2 linked regions of the Marichromatium purpuratum 984 genome follow. The protein of the gene in region 2 binds, or shares a complex with, the protein of the main gene of each other region. Links are inferred from orthologs where the notes say so. Each region holds a gene or a part of one and is shown on either strand. Other genes may lie near its edges. The genes, in order: smc and MARPU_RS08905.

Evidence for each region.
Region 1: the proteins of MARPU_RS08905 (region 2) and smc are in contact, whole or in part, in a crystal structure (PDB 3ZGX), measured with the Bacillus subtilis proteins. The link is inferred for Marichromatium purpuratum 984 from one-to-one orthologs.

What each region holds. Positions count from the first base shown.
Region 1 is NZ_CP007031.1:483,577-487,906, forward strand. Bases 207-4,232 are described here. They hold smc (chromosome segregation protein SMC), read left to right. Parts: upstream 207-546; coding sequence 547-4,032; downstream 4,033-4,232. Other genes in these bases: mepA (penicillin-insensitive murein endopeptidase), read left to right, coding at 207-454. Also shown: more of mepA, read left to right, coding at 1-206. UniProt on the Bacillus subtilis protein: Required for chromosome condensation and partitioning.
Region 2 is NZ_CP007031.1:2,019,726-2,022,890, forward strand. What follows is about bases 1-2,861. They hold MARPU_RS08905 (segregation and condensation protein A), read right to left. Parts: upstream 1,951-2,861; coding sequence 1,051-1,950; downstream 1-1,050. Other genes in these bases: rluB (23S rRNA pseudouridine(2605) synthase RluB), read right to left, coding at 1-448; scpB (SMC-Scp complex subunit ScpB), read right to left, coding at 438-1,070; MARPU_RS08910 (tryptophan--tRNA ligase), read right to left, coding at 1,995-2,861. In the rest of the region: more of MARPU_RS08910, read right to left, coding at 2,862-3,165. UniProt on the Bacillus subtilis protein: Participates in chromosomal partition during cell division. May act via the formation of a condensin-like complex containing Smc and ScpB that pull DNA away from mid-cell into both cell halves.

The sequences.
Region 1 (4,330 bases), 1.5 Mb from region 2 along the record:
CGACCTGTGGCTGACCCTGGCAGCGTCGCCGGCGGATGCGCGAGCGCTGCTCGACGAGGGCGATCCGCCGAGCCTGGTCAGCGGTGATCGGGTCAACCGGCGTTGGGGCGAGGATGCGCGCTTTCTCATCGAGTGGGCGGCGCGCCGCCCCGAGGTCGACCGTCTGTTCGTCAATCCGGCGATCAAGCGCGCGCTCTGTGACGCCACCGGTGGCGCCGACTGGCTGCGCAAGGTACGGCCGTGGTGGGGACACGACGCCCACACGCACGTGCGTCTGGCCTGCCCGGAGGACAGCCCGGCCTGCGAGCCGCAGTCGCCGATCCCGGCGGGGCCGGGCTGTGGCGCCGAACTCGACTGGTGGTTCAGCGCCGAGGCGCGCAGCCCGGGCAGTGGGCGACGCGTCGCCGAGCCGACCCCGCCGGCGGCCTGCGCGCGGCTGTTGAACGCCCCCTGAGCCGGTCCGCCCGATGACGCGCCAGCCCACTGGTCATGCGGGCTCGGCGCGTTTCGCTGTACCCGTTGCATGGCTTCCGGTATGTTTCTCGCATGCGTCTCGAAAAGATCAAACTCGCCGGCTTCAAGTCCTTCGTCGACCCCACCAGCGTCGCCTTCCCCAGCAACCTCGTCGGGGTGGTCGGCCCCAACGGCTGTGGCAAGTCCAATGTGATCGATGCGGTGCGCTGGGTGATGGGCGAGAGTTCGGCGAAGATGCTGCGCGGCGAGTCGATGGCCGACGTCATCTTCAACGGCAGCACCGGGCGCAAGCCGGTGGGCACGGCGAGCATCGAGCTGGTGTTCGACAACAGTGACGGTCGCGCCGGCGGCGAGTACGCGCGCTTTGCGCAGATCTCGGTCAAGCGTCAGGTCACCCGCGACGGCCAGTCGACCTACTTCCTCAACGGCGCGCGCTGTCGTCGGCGCGACATCCAGGACCTCTTCCTCGGCACCGGCCTGGGGCCGCGCTCCTACGCCATCATCGAGCAGGGGATGATCTCGCGGATCATCGAGGCCCGTCCCGAGGACCTGCGTCTGTTCCTTGAGGAGGCCGCCGGCATCTCCAAGTACAAGGAGCGCCGCCGCGAGACCGAGAACCGGATGCGCCACACCCGCGAGAACCTGGAGCGGCTCGACGACCTGCGCGAGGAGGTCGGCAAGCAGCTCGAACACCTCGAACGCCAGGCCGCCACCGCCGAGAAGTACACCCGGCTCAAGGCCGAAGAGCGTCAGCTCGGGCTCGAGCTCAAGGCGCTGCGCTGGCGCGCGCTGGCCACCGAGATCGCCACCGACGATCGGCACATCGCCGAGGCCGAGACCGGTGCCGAGGGCCATCTCGCCGAGCAGCGCCGGATCGAGTCCGAACTCGAGCAGCGGCGCGCGGCACGCGCCGAGGCCGGCGAGTCCTTCAACAAGGTTCAGGAGCGGTTCTACGCGGTGGGCGCCGAGATCGCCCGCACCGAGCAGGCGATCGAGTTCGCCAGCCAGGCGCGCGCGCGCACCGAGTCCGAGCTGGCGCGGCTCGACCAGGAACAGGGCGACGCCGCGCGTCATCTCGAACGCGATCGCGCCCGTCTGGTCGAGCTGGAGCAGGCGCTCGCCGCCGACGAGCCCGAGTTGGCCCGCGCCGAGCAGGCGCTCGCCGAGGTCGCCGGCTCGGTGATGACCGCCGAGGAGCAGTTGCGGTCGTGGGAGGCGGAGTGGGACCGCTTCAACCGCGAGGCGGCGCAGCCGGCCGAGCAGGCACAGGTCGAGCGCGCGCGGATCAATGCCATCGAGCAGCGGATCGAACGCGATCGCGAACGGCGGCGCCGGATCGAGGAGGAGGTCTCGCGGCTGCGCTCGGCCGACGTCCACGAGCGCATCGAGGTGCTGGAGGAGCAGGAAGAGGTCTGTCTGGCGCGGATCGACGACTTCGAGCAGCGCCAGCACACCCACGCCGAGACGCTCGCCGAGCACGACCGGGCGCTGCGCACGCTCGCCGCCGAACTCGACCAGGTCCGCACCGAGTTGCAGCAGACCAAGGGTCGCCACGCCTCGCTGCTGGCCTTGCAGGAAGCTTCTCTGGCCGAGTCCGCAGGGGGCGACTGGCTCGCCGGGCGCGGACTGGCCGACGCGCCGCGGCTGCTCGACGGTCTGGAGGTCGAGCCGGGCTGGGAGCGAGCGGTCGAGTGCGTGCTCGGCGAGCGGCTCGGCGCGCTCGGCTGTGATCACCCGGAGCGGCATCTCATCGCACCTGCCGCCGTGCCCTCGGGGGTGATGCTGTTTGACAGCGCCGCCACCTCGACGGCGGCGGTTGGCGAGACTCTGGCCGCCCGGGTGCGCGGCAGCGGTCCGCTCGACGCGCTGCTTGTCGGCGTGCTGGCCGCCGAAGGGGTGGAGCAGGCGCTCGCCGATCGCGCGCGACTCGCCGCGGGCGAGTACTGGGTGACCCGTGAGGGGTTTCGCGTCGGTCGCGACTGGTGGCGCGCGCCACCGACCGACGATGACGGCGTGCTGGCGCGCGCCGAGGCGGTCCGCGGTCTCGAGCAGCAGATCGAAACGCTGGAGGCGCGCGAACAGGTGCTGCTCGAGGACGACGAGCAGCGTCGCGCCGCGCGCGCCGAGGCCGAGCAGGTTCGCGCCGCGACCGCTGCCACCCTCGCCGAGTATCAGCGCGAGCTGTCCACGCTGCGCTCCGAGCTGGCCGGGCTGCGCACCCGTGACGAGCACCAGCGTGCCCGTCTGCAGGCGCTCGCCGAGGAGCGGACCGAACTCGAGGAGCAGCGCGCCGAGGCGCTGCTGGAGATGGAGGACCGGCGCGAGCGCTTGCACGACCTGCTCGCCGAGGTCGACGCCCTGGCCGAGCGGCGCGAGTCGCTCGACGGCGAGCGCGAGCGGCTGCGCGCGGTGGTCGCCGAGGGGCGCGAGCGCGAGCGTGGCTGTCGCGAACAGGCACAGACGCTGCGGGTACGGGTCGAGTCCAACCGCACCGCGCAGACCGCCACCCGTCACAGCCTAGACCGCGCCGAGGAGCGCGGCGCCCAGCTCGCCGAGCGGCGCGAGACCCTGCTCGACAGCCTGGAGGCGGGGGTCGAGCCGCTGGCCGAGCAGCGCGAGCGGTTGGAGGAGCAGCTCGAACTGCGCGTCGAGATCGAGGCCCGACTGGGCGAGGCGCGCGCCCGGGTCGAAACCCTCGAGGCCGAGCAGCGCGCGCTCGAACAGGCGCGCCAACGCCTCGAACAGCTGCTCGCCGGCGCCCATCAGGGGCTCGACGCGCTACGTCTGGCACGCCAGGAGCGGCTGGTGCGCCAGCGCACCCTGGAGGAGCAGCTCGCCGAGTCCGCGGCCAGCGCCCCGACGCTGCTCGAGGGTCTCGACCCCGAGGCCACCGAGGAGGTCTGGCAGCAACGCCTGACCCAGACCGGCAATCGCATCCAGCGGCTCGGCGCGATCAACCTCGCCGCCATCGACGAGTTCAAGGAGCAGTCGCAGCGCAAGACCTATCTCGACGCCCAGCATGCCGACATCTCCGACTCGCTCGAGACCCTGGAGCAGGCGATCCGCAAGATCGACCGCGAGACCCGCACCCGCTTCAAGGCGACCTACGAGCAGGTCAACAGCGGTTTCCAGGCCATCTTCCCGCGGCTGTTCGGCGGCGGTCACGCCTATCTGGAGCTGACCGACGACGACCTGCTGGAGACCGGGGTGAGCGTGATGGCACGCCCGCCGGGCAAGCGCAACTCCAGCATCCACCTGCTCTCCGGCGGCGAGAAGGCGCTCACCGCGGTGGCCCTGGTGTTCGCCATCTTCGAGTTGAACCCGGCGCCTTTCTGCATGCTCGATGAGGTCGACGCCCCGCTCGACGACGCCAACGTCGGGCGCTTCTGCGAGCTGGTGCGCTCGATGTCCGACCGGGTGCAGTTCATCTTCATCAGCCACAACAAGGTGACCATGGAGATCGCCGACCACCTGCTCGGCGTCACCATGCACGAGCCCGGCGTCTCGCGCCTGGTCGCCGTCGACGTCGATGAGGCGGTGCGCCTGGCGGCGGTGTGAGGGCGAGCGACCAGCGACCAAGGGATTGAACCGCCAAGGCGCGAAGGACGCAAAGAAAAGTCCATGCTTACCGCTTCAGCACTGGCGCCAATCCCCGCTGGTGGCTGCTTGCTGGTAGCTGATCACTTTGTTCATCCTTTGCGCCCTTTGTGTCTTTGCGGTTCACCGTTACTGATCGCGCTCGCGCGGCGCTGCTCCTCTACAGCGCCGGGCCTCGGCATTGTTATACTCATGCGCACGAAAACGCGGGTCTGGGGCCGAGTCGCGCCTTGGTCGCCCGCTGGAATCCCGCGCCTCT
Region 2 (3,165 bases):
GCTCGAGCTCACGCGAGGGGTGCATCAGCCGGTTGGCCAGCTCGCCATCGGTGGTGAACAGGATCAGCCCGGAGGTGTTGATGTCGAGCCGCCCGACGGCGATCCAGCGCCCCTGCTTGGGACGTGGCAGCCGACGGAACACCGTGGCGCGCTCCTCGGGGTCGCGCCGGGTGACCACCTCGCCTTCGGGCTTGTGGTAGACGATCACCTGGCGCTCGATGTCGCGCTGACGCTGCAGCCGCACGTCGCGCCCGTCGACGCGGATACGGTCGGCGCGGGTGGCGCGATCGCCGAGCGTGGCCAGCTCGCCGTTGACGCGCACCCGCCCGGCAGTGATCCAGCCCTCGATCTCGCGGCGCGAACCGAGACCGGCCTCGGCGAGCAGCTTCTGCAGCCGCACCGGCTCTTCCTGTGGCACCCGAGGACCCGGGCGTCGGTCATTCTTCATCGTTGTGTTGCTCCGGGACCGCACGCGCGGTCTCCTGGGACGTGGAATGGGGTTGGGGCGGCGCCTCGAGCGCCAGCTCCTCGTTGAACAATAGCTCCGGTTCGCGGATCTCGGCCAAGGGCGGCAGCTCGTTGAGCGAGCGCAGCCCGAAGTAGTCGAGAAAGCGTCGGGTGGTGGCATAGAGCGCCGGCCGACCGGGGACGTCGCGATGCCCCACCACCCGCACCCACTCGCGCTCGAGCAGGGTACGGATGATGTTGGTGCTGACCGAGACGCCGCGGATCTCCTCGATCTCGCCCCGGGTGATCGGCTGACGATAGACGATCAGCGCCAGGGTCTCGAGCAGCGCGCGCGAGTAACGCGGCGCGCGCTCCTCCCACAGCCGCCCGACCCAGGGGGCGAGTTCGGCGCGCACCTGCACGCGCCAGCCGCTGGCGACCTCGACCAGGGCGATGCCGCGCTCGGCATAGTCCTCGGCAAGCTCGACCAGGACGCGATCGAGCGCCCCGCGCGCGGGGCGCTCGTGGTCCTCGAACAGTTGCAGCAACCGCTCGCTGCTCACCGGGGCATCGGCGGCGAACAGCGCCGCCTCGACGATCTGTTTAAGCCGCTGTGGCGTCATCGTGTTCCTGGCTCTCGTCGGCGCCGCTGTCGCGCAGCCGGACGTGGATCGGGGCGAAGGGCTCGGGCTGGACCAGCTCCAGGGTCGCGCTCTTGACCAGCTCGAGCACCGCGAGGAAGGTCACCACCGCGCCGGCGCGGCCCTCGGTGAGATCGAACAGCTCGGTGAAGCGGCGGAAACCACCGCCACCGAGCCGTTCGAGCACCATCGACATGCGCTCGCGCAGCGACAGCGACTCACGCTCGACCCGGTGACTGACATAGAGATCGGCCCGTGCCAGCACCGCGCGCAGCGCGCCGATCAGCTCGTCGAGTTCGACCGGCGGCGGCAACCGACGGATCTCGGTCGGCGGCAGCTCGGCGGCAACCGGGAAGAGGTCGCGCTCGAGTCGCGGCAGGGCATCGATCGCCTGCGCGGCGCGCTTGAAACGCTCGTACTCGAGCAACCGGCGCACCAGCTCGGCGCGCGGGTCGAGGTCGCCCTCCTCGTCCTCGGCGGCGACCGGGCGTGGCAGCAGCATGCGCGACTTGATCTCGGCGAGCATCGCAGCCATCAGCAGATACTCAGCGGCGAGTTCCAGACGCAGCTCGCTCATCAGCTCGACGTACTCCATGTACTGCGCGGTGATGTCGGCGATGGGGATGTCGAGGATGTCGAGGTTCTGACGCTTGATCAGATAGAGCAGCAGGTCGAGCGGTCCCTCGAAGGTCTCGAGAAAGACCTCCAGCGCGTCGGGCGGGATGTAGAGATCCTGCGGCAGCGTCAAGACCGGCGTCCCCCGGATCAGGGCGAGGGGCGCACCCGCCTCCCCGCCACCCTCAGCGGGCAGCGGGGCAGACGAGACGCCCGTACGCGGACACGCCTCTCCTGCTCGATCCATGGTCATCCGATCGACGTGCGCGCTGGCGCGTGACCGGGGGCGGTTCAGACCATCACCAGCGACATCGCGTGACGGACCTCCTCGAGAGTCTCGCGGGCGACGTCACGCGCCTTCTCGCAACCCTCGTTGAGGATGCTGCGCACCAGCTCGGGCTGGGCGGCAAACTCCTCGGCACGGGCCTGGATCGGCTTCAATTCGGCACAGACGGCATCGATTACCGGCTGCTTGCACTCGATGCAACCGATCCCGGCCGAACGGCAGCCCTGTTGCACCCAATCGCAGACCGCTGGGTCGGAATAGACCTGGTGGAACTGCCACACCGGACATTTCTCCGGGTCGCCCGGATCGGTACGGCGCACCCGCGCCGGATCGGTGGGCATGGTGCGCATCGCCTTCTCGACCTCCTCGGGACGGTCGCGCAGCGAGATGGTGTTGCCATAGGACTTGGACATCTTCTGTCCGTCCAGCCCCGGCATCCGCGAGGCCTTGGTCAGCAGCGGCTGGGGCTCGGGGAGGATCTCGCGACCACCGCCCTCGAGATAGCCGAACAGCCGCTCGCGATCGGCCATGGTGATGTTGGCCTGGCCCTCGAGCAGCGCGCGCGCCACCTCCAGCGCCTCCTGATCGCCCTGCTCCTGGTAGGCGCGGCGGAGCTTGTCGAACAGCTTGCCGTTCTTCTTGCCCATCTTGCGCCGCGCCGCCTCGGCCTTCTCCTCGAAGTCGGGCTCGCGACCATAGATGTGGTTGAAGCGGCGCGCCACCTCGCGCGTCAGTTCGACGTGAGCGATCTGGTCCTCGCCGACCGGGATCTGTCCGGCCTTGTAGATGAGGATGTCGGCGCTCTGCAACAGCGGGTAACCGAGGAAGCCATAGGTGGCCAGGTCGAGTTCCTTGAGCCGTTCCTGCTGGTCTTTGTAGGTCGGCACCCGCTCGAGCCAGCCCAGCGGGGTGATCATCGACAGCAGCAGGTGCAGCTCGGCGTGCTCGGGCACCCGTGACTGCACGAACATGGTCGCGGCACCAGGGGTGACCCCGGCGGCCAACCAGTCGATCGCCATCTCCCAGATGTTGGCCGGGATCGCGGTGGGATCCTCATAGGCTGTGGTCAACGCATGCCAGTCGGCGATGAAGAAGTAGCAATCGTACTCGTGCTGGAGTTCAACCCAGTTCTTGAGCACGCCGTGATAATGGCCGAGATGGAGTCGACCGGTCGGG